DNA from 3 places in the Paenibacillus ottowii genome. Region 1 is predicted to be linked to each of the others. Evidence: riboswitches for the same ligand, from Rfam matches in the RefSeq annotation. Region 1 holds a riboswitch; each other region holds the start of a gene.

Region 1 (6,463 bases):
CCAGCAGTACAAGATCATCCAGTGGCAGCAACCGTGTGGAATGATCCTCAGCATCACGGAACAGCAACCTGAGATAACTTCGTTCTGAGTCTGGAAAATCAATATCCATCGCCGCCGACAACTCTGCGCATATGCGTTCTACCATAGCTGTGCGCAGCATGATATTCTCCTCCGAATCTGTCTTCGGATACGGGAGGGAGGGACGATGATCTACAACGTACCCGAGTCGCAGACGTGCCAGTGACACGCAAATTTGAATCAGCAATTCCATATATTTGCTTTCCACCATGTTTTTCAGCCATTGATCATGAGGCTGCCAGAGGGCGTTCTCCACGGTTAGCAAGTTCCCCCTGCCAATCATCTCCAGCAATTTTTCAGTGACACGTGTCACCGGACGAAGCTCCTCACGACCGGAAAACAGATCCGATTCATCCAAATATTCGAGAGCCAGCTCAGAAATCGCCCGTCTTTTGTCTATCTCCCGTCCTGTAATCTCGACACCGTATCCCCGTCTGCGCACAAGCACGAGCCCTCGATCTTCGATCCAGCTTTGTAATTCGTCCAGATCATGACTGACCGTAGTTACTGTGACTTTCAAATCCGATGCCAGCGCCAGCAGCTTGATCGGCTCCTGTGTATCCAGCAGCATGCACAGAACTACAATCTTTCTCTCCTCAGCCGAGTAATCGTCTGACTTCGTATGCAGCAACTGCTCTCGTAGACTTGCAAGCTGAGTTGGGTCGGCATCCACATAGATACCGATCCCTGATTTTTTCTCCAGCTTTACCTCATGAGCCGCCAACCAACACTCGACTGCGCCAAGTTCCCGATGGACCGTCCTTGTGCTGACATTGATCTTCTCGGCAATTTCCCCAGCCGTAACCTCTTGGGGCTGCTCCAAAAGATACTCCACAATGTCAGATTGTCGTTTCGTAATATTCATAAGCGCATACCGTTCCTTCCCAAGCTCTATTCCCTTTCAGCAGGAAATACAAACTGTACACAGACGGCTGACTTTATAGGGATTAGGAGCCGGATTTCAGACGGTCAACCAGCGCTTCGTATTCAGGGCTTTTCAGAAAATTGTCAATGGAAATGTGCTCAGCATTCGGGGCTATCGTTTTAGCCCGGTCTGTCAACGTTTTTTGCGTAATGACAATATCCGCATCCTGTGGAATTTCACTGATTGCCGTATTTGTTACCGTAACGTCCACGCCCGCCTGTTTCATTTTCTTGCGTAAAATGGAGGCTCCCATGGCACTTGAACCCATGCCTGCATCACAGGAAAAGACAATTTTGTTCACTTCGGATTTATCCTTGAGCAGCCGATCTGTAGCACCCTCGGCAGTACGACCAGATGCTTGGTTACTTTCCGCTACAGTGGCGCTAGCACTTGCACCTTTGCTTTGATTTTTCATATCTTTCAGGCGGGATGCAGCTTCCTCCAGCCCCTCTTCCTTCTGCTTACCTGTCTTGAGCAATACTGCGGCTACAGCAAAGGATACGACCGCAGCAGCGACCACACCGCTCAGCATCGGCAAATATCCACCTTTTGGTGTCATCAGGAAATAAGCGATGATACTACCTGGTGAAGGAGCAGCAACCAGTCCGGCACCTGTCAACATAAAACAGAAGGTTCCCACAACGCCCCCAGCTATAGCAGCAAGAATCAGAATCGGCTTCATCAAAATGTAAGGGAAATAAATTTCATGAATCCCGCCGAAAAAATGAATGATGACTGCACCAGGAGCAGACGACTTCGCAGAGCCTTTACCGAACAGGCAATAGGCCAACAAAATACCGAGGCCTGGCCCAGGATTGGATTCAAGCATGAACAAAACGGATTTTCCGGTTCTTGAAGCTTCCTCCAGCGCAATTGGACTCAATACTCCGTGATTCAATGCGTTGTTGAGAAATAATACTTTTCCGGGCTCAATAATGAGGTTGACAAGCGGCAAAAGCCCTGCATTTACGAGAAACTGTACCCCTGCCGACAGCACTTGGCTGATGGTTTGTACGACTGGGCCGATGCCCACATGAGCGAGTAGTGCTAGAATGGCACCGATAATCCCAGCCGAGAAATTATTGACCAGCATTTCAAAACCTGATTTGACTTTGCCTTCAATGGCCTTATCGAACTTCTTCAATATCCATGCAGCCAGCGGACCAGCTACCATCGCGCCTAGGAACATCGGGATATCGGCCCCCACAATGACACCCATCGTCATAATGGCACCGATCACACCTCCACGCTGTCCGTGAATCATTGTGCCTCCTGTATAACCAATCAGCAGCGGCAGCAAATAATTTTTCATCGGATCAACCAGTTGTGCAAAACCCTCGTTCGGGAACCACCCGGTCGGAATAAAAAGTGCTGTAATTAATCCCCACGCGATAAAGGCCCCCATATTGGGCATAACCATACCGCTGAGAAAACGGCCAAAACGTTGTACGGCAACACGAGCGCCACCGCTTGAACTGGACTTTGTGTCCACTGTGCTCATATTCATATCCTCCTTGTGAGTAAATAGCATCACTACCTTTTCTTAAAATTCATACTAAATGACAGCGCTATCTTCATCAACGAAATGAAAACGTACTTTCGTCATGAACGTTGATGACAACATTTAAATTTAAAGTAACGCCAAGGCATTATACCTGCATAATTCTTCTTAATATGGCCGATAACAATAGAAATTAGTCGAAGAAACATCGTTGTAAATCTGCATATTTTTTAGTGGGACACCCTTCTAAATCTGAGGAAATGACGTAATTACGCCTTCTAAAAACAACAAAAAAATAGCCGCTATGTCAGGTCATAGCGACTATTTTATACAAAAACCGAGCGGACTCACGATGCTCTTATTTAATTCAAGATCCATACAAAAAATCAAAATAAAAGGTAGTAATTCATGCTGTATTACTTATTATTGCTGATCCGAAATCAACTGTTCGTACTGCTCCGCAGACAGCAGTTTGCCCACAGCTTCCTCGACATCATTGCTCATCTCTACTTCGATCATCCAACCCTTTTCATAGGGAGATTCATTCACCAGCTCAGGTGTGCTTTCCAGAGCTTCATTCACTTTCATAACGGTTCCCGCCACCGGAGCAAAAAGATCGGAGACTGTCTTCACCGATTCAATTGTGCCGATCTCCGCCCCCTGTTCAATCGTTGTTCCCACCTCAGGTAATTCCACAAAAACAATATCACCCAGCTGATGCTGTGCAAAGTCTGTAATGCCGATTCGCAACGTTCCATCCGCTGTGCGCTGAACCCACTCATGTTCGTCTGTATACCAGAGTTCCTGTTTCACTTCACTCATCCTGCTTCGCCTCATTTCCACATGAATAAAATGCTTTTGATCACTTGTATTAGACAGGTTAAGATTATGACAACAAGAACATCCATGTCAATAATACTAACAAAAATACTTCATACCAACCTATATAGCATAGTCTATCAAAAATAATAACTTGTAACAAACGCTTACATATCCTTATTTATACATTAAATGTTTTTCATATTGTTTCATATGACATTTTTATTGACATTTTGAATGAATTTGCGTATTAATGGGTTATAGCAAATGCTTTTGGAAATACATCGACAACTGCAAACGCGGATGAACGCGGAGGGAGAGACTGCCAAAAGGATTCTCATAGCTGTTGTCGTTTGTGAGACAGTTATGCACGCGAATCGGATCAAGTTGTTACCTGCAAAACCGGGTAGCATACCATTGATCCAAAAGGTAGCGCCGAAGGAGTAAACTTGCATTGCAGGTGAATCTCTCAGGCAAAAGGACCTTTGCCGGACGCATCTCTGGAGAGCATTCGCGATTAGAGCGGATCACCCAAGGGGAAACCTGGTACATACCGGGGTAACTTTCTGGTATCAAGGACAGAGCTGAAAAAAGAGTATGGACCGCCGTCTATACGTTTCTTTCAGCCTGTCTTTTTTGTTTTGGCCGATTACACTGGATAGGAGTGGAAAAATGTCTAATTTGCGAAGAACACCACTATATTCGTCCTACGGGACGCAACCCGGAGTTCGTTGTATTGACTTTGGCGGGTGGGAGCTCCCCGTTCAGTTTAGCGGCATTCAAAAAGAACATGAGGCCGTCCGCCAACGCGCGGGTTTATTCGATGTCTCGCATATGGGCGAGTTTTTGGTTGAGGGCAAAGAAGCCGAGGCTTTTTTGCAGCGAGTAACCACAAATGATGTCAGCCAGTTGGAACCGGGCCAGGCACAATATTCACTCCTGTGTTACCCCGACGGAGGCGTAGTGGATGACTTACTTGTATATTGCAAAGGACCAGAGCGCTACATGCTCGTTGTGAATGCTTCCAACATCGACAAAGATTGGGATTGGCTCATTCGTCACGTACCTGCATCGGTTCATCTGGAGAATGTGTCTGACGCAATAGCATTGCTGGCATTGCAAGGACCAGAAGCAGCACGCATTGCCGCTGCCGTAACAGATACAGATATAACGAATCTGGCATCTTTCCGATTCCAGGAGAACGTGCAATTGTTTGGAGCAAAAGCGCTTGTCTCGCGAACCGGATATACCGGGGAAGACGGCTTTGAATTTTATATACCTGCTGAGGAAGCACCTGCCGTCTGGGATGGTTTGCTTCGTTGCGGTGAGTCGTATGGGCTGATTCCTGCTGGACTTGGTGCTCGCGATACGCTGCGCTTCGAGGCGCGGCTGCCGCTGTACGGACAGGAGTTATCTGCCACCATTTCACCGCTTGAGGCTGGTTTAGGTTTCTTCGTCAAGCTGAGTAAAGGAGATTTTATCGGCAGGGAAGCACTACAACGCCAGAAAGAACAAGGAATTCCTCGCAAGTTGATTGGGCTGGAAATGATGGACCGCGGCATCCCGCGCGCTCATTATCCGGTATTTGCTGAAGGCCAACACATCGGTGAGGTCACCACGGGCACCCAGTCGCCCACCTTGAAGCGCAATCTAGGGCTGGCCCTGGTGGACAGTCGTTTTAGCACCCTAGCTACACCGCTGGAGGTCGAAATTCGTGGTAAGCGTCTGCGTGCGGAGGTGGTCGCAGCCCCCTTTTATAAACGACCACGCTGATCTTAAACTCTCTTCATTCCTGAAAAAGCGATCATATCGTGTGTGAAATTCTGGATTTTCCAATCCCGGTTATATATTAGCTAATTTATTATCTAAATTTTGCTTTTTGAAAGGAGCCAGAACCTATGAAGCAGCATCGCTATCTCCCCATGACCGAACAAGACCAAACCGAAATGCTGCATGTGGTGGGCGTATCATCCATTGACGAGCTATTTAGTGACATTCCAGAGGCTATTCGATACCAAGGGGAACTCCCTCTTTCCTCTCGGCTCGACGAAAGAGCCTTAACCCGCCACATGGCCAGACTGGCCGGACACAATGCCAATACTGATACACATGCCAGCTTTCTTGGTGCAGGCATTTATGATCATCATATTCCGTCCGTTATCCAACACATCACCTCACGATCCGAATTTTACACCGCCTATACCCCTTATCAGCCGGAAGTAAGCCAGGGCGAGCTGCAAGCCATCTTCGAGTTCCAGTCGTATATTTGCGAATTGACAGGTATGGCTGTAGCGAATGCCAGTATGTACGATGGGGCGACAGCTCTGGCGGAAGCAGGCTCATTGGCTACCGCAGCCACGCGCCGTAAACAGCTCATCGTATCAAGGTCTGTCCATCCAGAGGCACGTCAGGTATTGGCAACCTATGCACGCGGATTGGATTTGGACATCGTGGAGATTGGCTGTTCAGACGGCGTAACGGATGTCGATGCGTTAGCCGCAGCTGTATCGGAACAGACGGCGGCTGTTTTGGTTCAGAGTCCCAACTTTTTCGGAGCCGTCGAAAATTTGAAGCCGATGGCTGACCTCATCCATGCGCAGCAAGGGCTTATGGTTGTCAGTGCCAACCCACTGGCGCTTGGCTTATTGGAGGCGCCTGGCAAGCAAGGCGCAGATATTGTGGTAGGCGACGCGCAGCCGCTTGGGATCTCGTCCTCCCTCGGCGGTCCGACCTGCGGTTACTTTGCCGTTTCACAGGCGCATATGCGCCGTATCCCTGGACGGATTGTAGGCCAAACCACAGACCGTAACGGCAAACGCGGTTTCGTACTGACCTTGCAAGCGAGAGAACAGCATATCCGCCGCGAAAAGGCTACCTCTAACATTTGCTCCAATCAAGCGTTGCTTGCTTTAACGGCATCAGTGTACTTGTCCGTCATGGGAAGACAGGGTATCCAGGAAGTAGCCGAGCTGAATGTGCATAAGAGTCGCTATGCATTAGAGCAATTGCTGAGCTTGAAAGGCATAACTGCCTCGTTTCATGCACCGACTTTTAATGAGTTTGCCCTTAAACTGCCTGAAGGTATGGATATAAGTAAACTTCAGGACAATCTGTTAGCTGCCGGATTTATTGCAGGCTAT
Region 2 (6,463 bases), 1.5 Mb from region 1:
GAAAAGCCCGACAGTTTTGCAATTTGATCAAGATTCGACATGATGCTTCTCCTCACATAAGAAAAAAATACTTGACATGAAACGCGTTACAACAATTAGGATGCTCATGAGGGCATTAGGTCTATTTTAAAGCATCTATTAATGCATTTCAAAGGAGAACGGTTGCCGGGAGATATTGATTCGCACTGCAGCACTTGATGGTTATTGACCAAAGTGAAAACATTAAATTAAGAAAAGAGGTTTTCATACCATGACGAAGACGCAAAAAGGATTTCCGAAAAACTTCCTCTGGGGCGGGGCAACTGCAGCCAACCAACTGGAGGGTGCTTTTGACATAGATGGAAAGGGATTGTCGAGTGCAGACATGATTGCCTATGTACCCAGAGCGGAACGTAAGAACGATCATGCTATAGAAATTTCGTCCGAGCGACTTGAGGACATCTTGGCTGGCAAGGTAAACGCTCGTTTTCCAAAGCGTGAAGGTGTGGATTTCTACCACCATTACAAAGAAGATATTGCCTTGTTTGCAGAAATGGGCTTTAAAGTATTCCGCATGTCTATCCACTGGTCGCGGATTTTCCCGAATGGGTATGATGCCGAGCCGAATGAAGCAGGATTGCAATTCTACGACAATGTATTTGATGAGCTGCGTAAGTATGGCATTGAGCCCTTGGTGACATTGTCTCATTATGAAACACCGCTAGGTCTAACCCAGAAGTATAATGGCTGGCTGGGGCGCGAAGTCGTAGATCATTACGTACATTATGCCGAAACGGTATTTACACGCTACAAAGACAAAGTAAAATACTGGCTAACCTTTAACGAAATCAATGTCATGACCATGAGTCCGTTTACAGGTGGCGGTGTGGTTATTGATCGTGTAGAAAACAAACAACAAGCGATATATCAAGCATTGCATCATCAATTTGTAGCAAGTGCACTGGCAACCAAACGGGGACATGAGATCATTCCGGGTGCTCAGATCGGCTGTATGCTGGCCCGTATAGAAAGTTATCCACATACGTGTAATCCAGAGGATATACTGAAGGCCCAGCATGAAAATCAGCTGAACCTGTTCTTTACGGATGTGCAGGCTCGTGGGGAATATCCCAACTATATGAACCGCTATTTTGAAGAACATAATATTGTGATCCAGACAGAACCCGGCGATGCCGAAATTTTGAAACATAATACGGTCGATTTTATCTCATTCAGCTACTATATGACCTTGACCGTATCGGCAGGGCCAGAGGGCGAGAAAGCAGCAGGGAACTTGATTGGCGGTGTGAAAAATCCGTATTTGCAGTCCTCCGACTGGGGATGGCAGATTGATCCGATCGGCCTTCGTGTTACACTGAATACATTTTATGACCGTTACCAAAAGCCGCTATTCATCGTGGAAAATGGCTTGGGTGCGTATGATAAGGTAGAAGAAGACGGCTCTGTGCATGACACATATCGAATTGATTACTTGCGTCAGCATATTACTCAAATGAAGGAAGCGATTGCTGACGGTGTTGATCTGATGGGTTACACCAGCTGGGGTCCGATCGACCTTGTGAGCATGTCTACTTCCGAAATGTCCAAGCGCTATGGATTTATCTACGTTGATCTGGATGATGACGGTAACGGAACGCTCAAACGCTCCAAAAAGGACTCCTTTCACTGGTATAAAAATGTGATAGCAACCAATGGTGAAGAATTGTAATTCCATATCATTTGGCGGGTACAGCAGAGAAAATCCGAAGGATTCAATCTGCTGTACTCGCTTTTTGTATAGATACCCTATCGATTTGTCAAAAGGCTTCACAAATTTTTCACTTGTAATAAGCTGAAAGTTTTCTGTATAATAAATAAAAATTTCATATGTCTGGTTGATGTTTGCGGGAGATGGAACGAAAGTTCCGACCGAAGGGGCAAAACTCTCAGGTGCTAAGGCTGGTTACAGCAATAAGCGGGGACCGTAAACGGACAGAACTCTGGAGAGACCCTTAATTGGGCGCCGAAGGTGCACCGCAGAATAACATCTGCTTAAACTCTCAGGCAAAAGGACAGAGACGCGAATAACCTGTGACAGGGAATACTCTAGGCTTTTATGAGCTTTTTAGAGATAGGATCCTGCACAAATTGGTTTATTTTTTCGTGCCTTTAACCTCTCCAGGAGTCGAATCAACGGATTTGACTCTTTTTTGTTTTTTAATATGCTGGAGGAGCGGGTTGAAATGAACTTGGTACATGTGTTAGAAACGATTAGCAGTTGGATATGGGGGGCGCCCCTCATCATTCTTGTCATGGGAACGGGCTTATGGCTGACCATACGACTAAAAATGTTGCAGGTATTCCGGCTGCCCTTGGCGATCAAGCTCATCGGTAAGGCCCCAAATGAAGGCAGCGGGGATGTAAGCAGCTTTGCGGCTTTGAGTACGGCGCTGGCGGCTACAGTGGGCACAGGAAGTATTGTTGGTGTAGCGACAGCCATTAAGCTGGGCGGGCCGGGTGCCTTGTTCTGGATGGTTGTAGCAGCCTTCTTTGGGATGGCGACGAAATACGCGGAAGGTGTACTTGCGGTTAAATACCGGGTGAAGGATCGGAATGGACAATTCTCCGGCGGCCCGATGTATTATATTGAAAAAGGCCTGGGACGTCGTTTCAAACCGTTGGCGATGCTGTTTGCTTTTTCAGGGATGCTGGTAGCGTTGTTCGGGATCGGAACATTTCCTCAGGTCAAGGCGATTGTATCTTCTACTGAAAACAGTTTTGGCGTTCCGCCGATTGTAACGGCACTGACAATTGCTGTCCTTACAGCTCTGGTCACCATTGGAGGACTCAAAAGTATTGCCAAGGTATCGACGAAGGTCGTTCCTTTTAAAACAGGACTATATGTACTGATTTGTATCATTGTACTGATTCGGTTTGCTGACCAGCTTCCTGCTGCAATCGCGCTTGTGCTCCATTCGGCATTTTCAACAACATCGGCAACGGGTGGATTTGCAGGAGCTACGATTATGCTGGCTATGCGCAGCGGGGTAGCTAGAGGTATATTTGCCAATGAGGCTGGATTGGGGAGCGCACCGATTGCAGCTGCAGCTGCCAAAACCAAATGGCCTGCGGAACAAGGACTGATTTCCATGACGGGCGTGTTTATCGATACGATGGTTATTTGTGTGATGACCGGGTTGACGCTGCTGGTTAGCGGGGTGTGGAGCGGACCTACCGATGCAGGCTTGATGACTCAGCAAGCCTTCTCCAGTGCATTTCCGCTGGGAGCAGAACTGCTCACCATCATCCTGATTATGTTCGCATTCACAACCATGCTCGGCTGGAACTATTACGGAGAGCGCTGTGTTGAGTACTTGCTTGGGGTCAAGTGGATCAAGCCTTATCGTTATTTGTTCATTGTACTGGTTGGTGGGGGCGCGTTCATTAAACTGGATGCGATATGGCTGCTGGCAGATATTTTTAACGCAATGATGGCTTTTCCGAACCTGATTGCATTGCTCGGCTTGTCGGGAATTGTCGTTGCAGAAACCCGAACCTATATGAATACTTTGTATCCTAATAAGAAAAAGGGGATTCTTGCAGGTGCCAATGTAGGGGCTGCTATCCAAGTAGAAGAAAAAGGACAAACAGTTAATTCATAAATACTAAAAGGGAGTGCTCTCAGCCATCACAGGCTTGAGAGCACTCCCTTTTGAATGTTATAACGATGCACGCAAAATAGCTAAAATATCTTCCTGATTGAGCTTCTGATAATTACCAAAACCTCCGTGTTCCATTTCACGGGCGGCAATGTTTGCGATTTTTTCCAATTGTTCATCATTAATGTTGTAGTCGGCCAAGGTGGAAGGGGCGCCGAGACTTGTCCAAAACGCACTTAGACGGTCAATTCCTTCTAGAGCAATCTCTCTGTCTGTTTTACCTACAGTGTCCAAGTCAAACATACTGAGCATCAGCCGCTTCATGCGTGCAGCATCCTGATCTACTGTATGTCTCATCCAGTTGGGAAAAAGAATCGCCAGACCGCCAGCATGAGGAATATCATATACAGCAGATAATGCATGTTCAATGGTATGCGAAGCCCAATCCCCGAAGTAACCCATTTGCAGTGTACCGTTCAGAGCAATCGTCCCAGCATATAATATCGTTTCGCGATGCTCGTAGTTGTGCAAATCCTCCAGCAGCTTGGGTGCTGTTTCGATCACCGTTTGCAACACAGAAAAGCACATACGATCTTGCAAGGGTGTATTTTTGACATTGTGAAAGTATTGTTCAAACACGTGGCTCATCATATCTACCATGCCATAAACCGTCTGATCACGTGGCACAGAAAAGGTGTTTTTCGGGTCCAAAATGGAGAATTTCGGATGCGTCACCTCGCTGCCCCACACGTATTTTTCGTTTGTTTCCCAGTTGGTAATGACAGAGTCTGGATTCATTTCCGAACCAGTCGCGGCGAGTGTAAGGATGGTACCGAAGGGCAAAGCCTGGGTCGGCATATGCTTTTTGTTGATAATATCCCACACATCTCCGTCATACTCGGCTCCTGCTGCAATGGCTTTGGTGCAATCAATAACGCTTCCGCCGCCCACTGCAAGCAGGAAGTCTATCTTTTCATTTCGGCAAATCTCGATGCCCCTCTTAACGGTGGACAAGCGCGGATTGGGCTCAACGCCCGACAATTCATGAATGTTGAGATGAAGAGATTCTAGCGCGTTTAATACCTGGTCATACAAGCCATTTCGCTTGACACTTCCGCCTCCATATACCAGTAAAATATTGTTACCGTAATTCAACAGTTCTTGCTGCAACTCTTTAATTTGATGGTCGCCAAAAATTAATTTGGTGGGATTATAATATGTGAATTTGTTCATCTGGAAGGTTCCCCTCAGTACGTAGTTCATGTTCAAATCGTAATCACTTATCTTGACTAGCTCGTTAATATCTGACTTAGCCATGTAAGCTATTTGAAATGACGATTAACAATTATACATGAAGAGAATAAGGGGAATCAAGTGAAGCTAATCTTTGATCGCTCCGGCGGCAAGATCAGAAATAAACTGGCGGCTGATAAAAAGAAACAAAATAATAAGAGGGAGTACAGCCAGCAGGGTGCCGGCAATGACCATTGCATAATCCGTATTGTAAATTCCGTTCAACTGGGACAAGGCAATCTGAAGCGTGAATTTGCGTTCATCTGTTAAAACGATTAATGGCCATAAGTAATCATTCCAAGCTCCTATAAAGGTAAATGCGCCGAGAAAAGCGAACGCAGGACGTAAAATCGGCAGTGCTACATTCCAGTACAGTCGAAAAAAGCTGCAACCATCCATACGTCCCGCATCCAGCAGTTCCTTGGGAATGGATTCTTCTGCATACTGGCGAATCCAGAAAATGCCGAAGGCATTTACCATACCTGGGATGATGAGCGCTTTGAACGTACCCACCCATCCAAAGGAAGCCATCATGACAAAGGAGGGGACGAGCGAAAGTTGTGAAGGAACCATCATTGTAGCTAGCAGGATGACGAATAGCACCTTTTTACCCGGAAAATTAAACTTGGCGAATGCAAAACCAGCTAGTGAATCAAAAAACAGCACCAATAGGGTAACAGAACTGGCTACAAAAAGGGTATTCACAAAGGCTCCGGCAAAATCAATCTGCTGCAATACTCTCGTTATGTTATCCAGGAAGTGGCTGCCGAACCACAACTGTGGCGGAAAACGATAGATGTCTGAGGTTGTACGGGTCGCCATGACAATCAGCCAATAAAATGGAAACATGGACAGGATGATTCCCACCAGCAGCCCGACATACAGAACAATGGATTTACTACGTGTCTGCATCATGTTGTGACGCTCCTTCCATCGTTATTTATTACCTTGAACGAGTTTCCAATTGATGATGGAAAATACAGCAATGATGAGAAACATGCCCCATCCGACGGCAGCACCGTATCCAAAATAGTTGTTGATGAACGACTCGCGGTACAGGTATAAAACGATGGTCATGCCACTTGCCCCCGAACCGCCGTCATTACCGACCAGAACCTGTGGCTCGGTGAAGAGCTGCATGCCGCCGATGGTAGATGTAATGACCGTAAACAAAATAACTGGGCGCAGCATGGGAATGGTGATGCGGAAAAAAGCCTGTGCTCCCGTTGCTCCATCTATTTTAGCTGCCTCATACAGCACATGTGGGATACTCTGAAGTCCGGCCAGATAGATGATGGCATTGTAGCCCATCCATCTCCATACGACCATGGAAGAAATGGCGATTTGGATACCCCACGGTACATTTAGCCATTGGATCATAGGTAGACCTAAGAGCTGCAGAAGGTAGTTGAGAAAGCCAAAATTGTTGGCAAACAAGGCGCCAAAGATGATGGCCACAGCAACAATAGACGTCACATTGGGCAGGAAGAACCCAACTCGCCATAAGGTGCGCATTTTCACAAAAGGAGCAT
Region 3 (6,463 bases), 390 kb from region 1:
TCTCTAAAGTCTAAACTATTCTTTTCCATATGACGACATAAAACGTAGGTGTAGGGATTTTGCCAAATCCTTAATTTTTAGCTTTGAAAATAGGAGGGAATTAGATTTTGAAGAATAGATGGTCCGGTTTTCTGGCGTTGGTCATCCTGATTTCAAGTTTTACATCATATGCAGGGTTTGCATCTGCAGCAGAAGCGGTGCTTTCCAAGATTGTCCTTTCGTCTAACGAGGTAACTTTGCAACAGGGGGATACAGCTGCGTTGACGGCAACGGCTGTTTATACCGATGGGACAACCTCGAATGTAACCGTCAGCACAGATTGGAAAAGTGATAATACATCTATTGCTACGGTGTATAATGGTACAGTTTCAGCCAAGGCTGAAGGGGAAGCCACTGTGATTGCGACCTATAAGGAGAAGGTACAATCCGTTCAGGTACATGTAACGAAGAAGGTTAAGGCGCTGATATCCAGTGTACAAAGCCTGAACTTGCGTTCAGGCGGTACAGGGCAGATTGATCTGACAGCGACTTACAGTGATAATACAACAGCTCAGGTTTCAGGTGATGCTGCCTGGACCTCCGATAACCAGAAGGTAGCGACTGTAGTCAATGGATTGGTCACCGCTCAAGGAGCTGGTACAGCCAATATTAAGGCTGTATATGGACAACAGACCGTAACGATTGCTGTACAGGTGGAGCAGGTTAAACGGCTGGATGCCAGTACATCAGAGGTTTCTCTTTTGTTAAAGGATACAGAGAAGGTTAAATTGACAGCCACGTTCCCGGATGGATCAACTCAGGATGTTACAGAGTCTGCCGAGTGGAGCTCCAGCAATACAGCCGTGGCAGATGTTCTGAAAGGCACGATTACCGGATATAGCACAGGGAAGGCGACAATTACGGGTAAATATGGCACGATGTCCGCTACGATTGCGGTGGATGTGGATCAGACGAATAAGCTGAAAGCCAGCGAAACCAATATTTTTCTCCGTTTGGATGAATCTAAAAAAATACAGGTATCTGCTGTGTACCCGGATGGTACGGTAACAGATATCACGGATAAAGTTGCTTGGACATCAAGCGATGAAAAAATTGCAACAGTGAATAAAGGAACGATTATGGCCATTGGAGCAGGTTCGGCTACGGTGACCGCTAAATACGGAGATAAGACGGTTTCGATCAAGACAGATGTCGAAACCTCTAGATTTCTGGATTTAAGCGAGGACAAGCTGAGCTTGAATGCTAAGGAATCCAAAAAGCTCAAGCTGACCGCAACCTATGTAACAGGGACGGAAGAAGATATCACAAGTAAAGCAGAGTGGAAGTCCAGTAATGAAGATATCGTTTTTGTCAGCGGGGGAGAAGTCACAGGTTATAAAACAGGTGAGGCAACGATCACAGCTTCTTATGGCGGTAAAACAGCCACAGCTACGGTATCCGTAAATGTACCTGGTGATCTGTCTTTGTCCTCTAAAACGGCAACAATTGATATTAATGAGGATTATACTGCGACTCTGACGGCTACTTATGCGGACGGGCGTAAGGAAGATGTTACAAAGGATGCAGAATGGACTTCAAGTGCGGAAGATATTGCTTCTGTGTCCAAGGGAACGATTACGGGTAAAGCGACTGGTAAAGCAGTGATTACAGCGACCTACAATGGCAAAAAGCTGACGATTAACGTGCAAGTAGGCCTTGTAGACCGTCTGGAAACCGATTCGCGTGTCATTGTGCTCGGTGCTCAGGAAACAAAGCAACTGAAAGTAACTGGCGTTAAGAGTGGCGGTACAAAAACAGATGTAACCAAGGATGCCACCTGGTCTACTAGCAACGTCAAGGTAGTTGAAGTTAGCGAAGGTTTGATTAAAGCGAATGCCAACGGTAAGGCAACCGTTACGGCTTCCTATGGCAAGCAAACCATTACGTTTACGGTAGAAGTAGACGTAGCGCAAAAGATTGAAGCGGATGCCATCGCGTTATCCCTCAAATCTGGAGACCAAAAAACCATTTCCATTGTGGTTAAATCCAGTGATGGTAAAGAAAAGGATGTTACGACCCAAGCTGAATGGAAAACATCCAATTATAGGGTCGCCACTGTCAAAAAGGGTCAGGTTACCGCGGTTAGCTATGGTAAAGCTAACATTCAGGCGAAGTTCGGCGGGAAAGTGATCAGCGTGCCTGTAGATGTTGATACGCTTAAATACCTGCAAACGGACGAAGTCGCTTTGAACCTGAAGGCAGGGCAGTTGGCTAAGGTTACGGCGACAGCCACATATAAGGACGAGTCGGAGAAGGATGTCACCAAACCGGCTGTCTGGTCCTCGTCCAGAATTATTGTTGCGACCGTCAAAGACGGTAACATTAAGGCACAGGGCAAGGGCAAAGCTGTAATTACCGTGAAATATGCAGGTAAAATGACGAAGGTACAGGTAACTGTCCAGTAATCTGTAATCGATTGAAAAGAAAAGGAGCAAGCATGTCGTCCCTAGACGTATGCTTGCTCCTTTATTTTTAAGGGCGAATTCTCTTTCCCTTGGAGAATGTGGGGGAGAAATATTCGTCTTGTTTTATAGAGGAAAAGTAGTTGGTTTAATGCTTAGAGCTATGACTTGTCTTTCTTGGCCAGTGTGTTGCGTGTAAGGGATTCGGTCAAGCGCTTGCCGGTCGGTGTCTGGGCCAAGCCGCCTTTGGCGGTCTCGCGGTGTTTCGACGGCATTGCGCTGCCGACTTCAAGCATCACGTCAATGACTTCGTCAGACGGAATGGCACTGCGTACTCCCGCCAAAGCCATATCCGCTGCGGCAAGTGCGGTCACGGCTCCCAGCCCGTTGCGCACGATGCACGGAATCTCGACGAGCCCGGCAACGGGGTCGCAAATCAGACCGAGCGTATTCTTGAGCGCTAGGCCTACAGCGTGAATGGCCTGTTCAGGCGTGCCGCCGCGCAGCTCGACCATTGCACCAGCGGCCATCCCGATGGCTGAGCCAATCTCAGCCTGACAGCCTCCCTCCGCGCCGGAAATGAAGGAGTTGTTGGCGATGACGTAGCCAATGGCTCCGGCTGCGAACAAGCCGTGCACCATATGCTCGTCATCCCAGCCGAAACGCTCCTGCGCACTAATGAACACGCCGGGGATGACGCCGCAAGAGCCAGCAGTGGGCGTGGCGACAATGCGCCCCATGGATGCATTCACCTCCGACACAGAGAGCGCATAAGCCATGGCGAGCGCGGAGGCGTCGCCGGAGCAGGTCTCCCCTGTCCGCAGATACTCGGCCAGGCGCTTGCCGTCCCCGCCCGTCAATCCGCTGCGGGATACGGTGTCTTGCGTCTGACCGCGATGAACGGCCTCCTTCATGACTTCATAATAATCAGACATTTGGCGGAAGATTTCTTTTTCCGTTGTATTCGTCTCTTGTACCTGTTCTTGAATCATCAGGCGGCCAATCGTGGTGGATTCCTCAGCGCATATCGCGCTGATTTCATGCAGATGGCTAAACCGCATCGGATTCAGCTCCTTTTTTCAGATTAATCATTTTAATTTCATACATATGAGGCAAAGAACGCAGTTTGGCAATCAGTTCAGCCGTAGGAGGACTGTCCGTTTCGATGGCAGTAAGTGCTTCACCATCCCGACCTTTGCGATCCACATGCATGTAGGCAATGTTAATGTCAGCAGCGCCCAATGCTGAAGTTACCGCACCTAATGTACCGGGCTTATCCGAGTGGAGAAGCACCAACGTAGGCAGTTCTCCGGTCAGGTTAACTCGGAATTCGTTGAGCTGCTGGACATGGATACTGCCGCCTCCGATGGAGGAGCCGAGCAGGGTGCGCTGATCCTCGCCCTTCCATAGCTCGAAACGGACGGTGTTCGGATGGGGCGCGGGGAGTCCGCTAACGGCAAATTCTACGGCCATTCCAGCCTGCTCCGCCCATTGCTCGGCATCGGGAATCCGGTGATCGTCCGTATCGTAATTGAGCAGGCCTGCGATGAGTGCCAGGTCGGTACCGTGTCCTTTGTACGTGTCGGCGAAGGAGCCGTACAGTGTCATGCGGGCGCGGTCAGGCTGCGCCCCGAGCCAGTGCCGGGCAACGCGTGCAAGCCGCACCGCGCCTGCAGTATGTGAGCTGGAGGGTCCGGTCATGGCCGGACCGATAATGGAAAATACATCTTTGAAACGCATGGTATGGCCCCCTGTATGTTCTACAACCATAGTATATGGTATTTCCGCGTCTTTGCACGGATATAACGGTTCCTGATGCTGACGTACAATGTGAGCACAAAAAAGGACAGGATAAGGAAATTCCCCTTATCTCTGTCCTCGTTACCTGAGAGTTTCGTGCGGTGTCCATACCGCCTTACCCCTTGGGTGGCTTGCGCTCTCTCCAGAGTTGCGTCAGATGACGATACATGGACCTGAGAGATTATCCGCCAGCCGGGTGCTGGCGGCTTGCTCCTTCGGTGCCGCCAGCGTGTAAGCCTCTGGACAGACTCTCCCGTCATCTTCATTCGCGTATACCGTTCTACATATCTTCCTTAGCGTAATGTATGCCGCGCTCGCTGTCAATCGCAGGGTTCGATTTTTACATAAACAAGTGTGTTTCCGATAAAAAAGATAAAAATTTACATAATTATGGATCAAACCAGGAAGGAATTAGAAGATTGATAGCTAATCTGATAGAGGACAAGTACATTTATGGAATTATAGGAGGGATATTGACGTATGGTAAAAGGCTCGCGGTTCACAGGTTCACGCTTGAAAGGGGTGCTGCATCTGGCGGCGATCATATCGCTGCTGATCGGGATCTTCGTTCCATTCGGTCAGGTCAAAGCAGAGGGAGCACTGACAGTAGCCGAAGCCCTTCAGCGCCAAGGTAGTGGAGGCACAGTGACGGTGGAAGGCTACATTGTTGGACATGCTACCGGATCGCAAACGGCTAATTTTTCTTCCCCGTTTGCGAATGATTTTAACGTACTGATTGCCGACCAGGTGAATGAACGTAGCACGTCGAATCTACTGGATGTGCAGCTGACATCAGCGTACAGAGGGCAATATGGACTAACAGGCCATCCTGAGCTGATCGGCAGTAAAATTCGTGTGACAGGTACACTTGGCGCCTACAATAATTTTGGCGGAGTAAAAAGCCCAAGCGCTGTGGAACTGGTGAATGGAAGCGAGCCGGGGGAACCTGGTAATCCAGGCGAGCCTAATCCTGGAAACCCGGGTCAGCCCGGTACGACATTGCCGGACGGCAAAGGTAAAAAAGTGCTGTTCGATAATACGCACGCACAGACGGCTGGGGCAGCAGATTGGGTCATTGACGGCGCCTTCTCTGATTTTGCCGATGGATTGCGTAATGTAGGTTTTACTGTGGACCAATTGAACCGCTCTATTCCTTTTACTTTTGGGGAACAAGCCATAACCTATGACAAGCTGCGCCAATATGATGTGTTCATCATCGGTGAAGCGAATGTTCCATTTAAAGCTTCCGAGCAGGCGGCTTTGCTACAATACGTGAATAACGGGGGGAGTGTTTTCTTCATCTCCGACCACTATAATGCGGACCGCAACAAAAACCGTTGGGATGCCTCCGAGGTTATGAATGGCTATCGTCGTGGAGCCTACACTAATCCGGCAAAAGGCATGACTGCAGAAGAAGCAGCATCACCGGCGATGCAAGGGTTAACTAGCTCTGATTGGCTGGCAACCAACTTTGGCGTTCGTTTCCGCTATAATGCGCTTGGTGACGTGAATGCTACGGACATTGTAGCTGAAGATCAATCTTTTGGCATTACCAAGGGTGTACGTTCAATTGCTATGCATGCGGGCTCTACGCTGGCTATTATTGATCCTACCAAAGCGAAGGGAATTGCCTATATCCCGACAGGTACGAAAAAATGGGGCAATGCTGTAGACCAGGGTGTCTATAACGGCGGGGGCCGTGCGGAAGGGCCATTTGCGGCAATCTCCAAGGTCGGTCAAGGCAAGGCAGCCTTCATCGGTGATTCTTCTCCCGTAGAAGATGCTACACCGAAATATGTGCGCGAGGAAAACGGACAGTCGAAGAAGACGTATGATGGTTTCAAGGAAGTGGACGATGCGACCTTCCTGGTGCAAACGGTCCAATGGCTTGCATGGAAGCAGGACTACACCAAATTATCCGATGTGGCAGGCTTAACGCTGGATCAACCGACGAAGCTTCTGCCGATTGAGGAGCCAGCGGCTTCCACGGAACCGCAACCTGAGCCTTGGTCTGCTCCAGCAGCAGGCTACAAATGGTACGATCCAAAAACATTCAAATCGGGCTCCTATGGAGCGGCTTCGTAACAAATGTAAAAAAATCAGAGTGAGTTGTTGGGTGCTAGTTAGCCGTTTGATCCTTTGTAGGGGATCAAACGGCTTTTTTGTGATGAAAATTAACCTGTGGTTGGTTATTGGGTTACATTTTGTGCCAGGAAAGTCGC

What was found. Region 1 has a riboswitch for glycine ahead of gcvT (glycine cleavage system aminomethyltransferase GcvT). Riboswitches for the same ligand answer to the same signal wherever they lie in the genome.
Region 2: linked by a shared signal. The riboswitch ahead of ACQQ6X_RS19215 (alanine/glycine:cation symporter family protein) and the one ahead of gcvT (glycine cleavage system aminomethyltransferase GcvT) in region 1 are both predicted to bind glycine.
Region 3: linked by a shared signal. The riboswitch ahead of sdaAB (L-serine ammonia-lyase, iron-sulfur-dependent subunit beta) and the one ahead of gcvT (glycine cleavage system aminomethyltransferase GcvT) in region 1 are both predicted to bind glycine.

Annotation. Positions count from the first base shown of each region.
Region 1 covers NZ_CP191577.1:46,229-52,691, forward strand. Annotated here, with positions in the region: gene ACQQ6X_RS00210 (BglG family transcription antiterminator) at 1-943, opposite strand, end outside; gene ACQQ6X_RS00215 (PTS mannitol transporter subunit IICB) at 1,026-2,504, opposite strand; gene gcvH (glycine cleavage system protein GcvH) at 2,928-3,326, opposite strand; glycine riboswitch at 3,718-3,815, shown strand; glycine riboswitch at 3,819-3,915, shown strand; gene gcvT (glycine cleavage system aminomethyltransferase GcvT) at 3,996-5,096, shown strand; gene gcvPA (aminomethyl-transferring glycine dehydrogenase subunit GcvPA) at 5,222-6,463, shown strand, end outside.
Region 2 covers NZ_CP191577.1:4,131,368-4,137,830, reverse strand. Annotated here, with positions in the region: gene ACQQ6X_RS19225 (LacI family DNA-binding transcriptional regulator) at 1-41, opposite strand, end outside; gene ACQQ6X_RS19220 (glycoside hydrolase family 1 protein) at 251-1,708, shown strand; glycine riboswitch at 1,875-1,951, shown strand; glycine riboswitch at 1,970-2,065, shown strand; gene ACQQ6X_RS19215 (alanine/glycine:cation symporter family protein) at 2,223-3,641, shown strand; gene ACQQ6X_RS19210 (iron-containing alcohol dehydrogenase) at 3,699-4,871, opposite strand; gene ACQQ6X_RS19205 (carbohydrate ABC transporter permease) at 5,019-5,846, opposite strand; gene ACQQ6X_RS19200 (carbohydrate ABC transporter permease) at 5,868-6,463, opposite strand, start outside.
Region 3 covers NZ_CP191577.1:433,516-439,978, forward strand. Annotated here, with positions in the region: gene ACQQ6X_RS01965 (Ig-like domain-containing protein) at 108-2,444, shown strand; gene sdaAA (L-serine ammonia-lyase, iron-sulfur-dependent, subunit alpha) at 2,603-3,502, opposite strand; gene sdaAB (L-serine ammonia-lyase, iron-sulfur-dependent subunit beta) at 3,492-4,181, opposite strand; glycine riboswitch at 4,393-4,507, opposite strand; gene ACQQ6X_RS01980 (DUF6359 domain-containing protein) at 4,722-6,326, shown strand.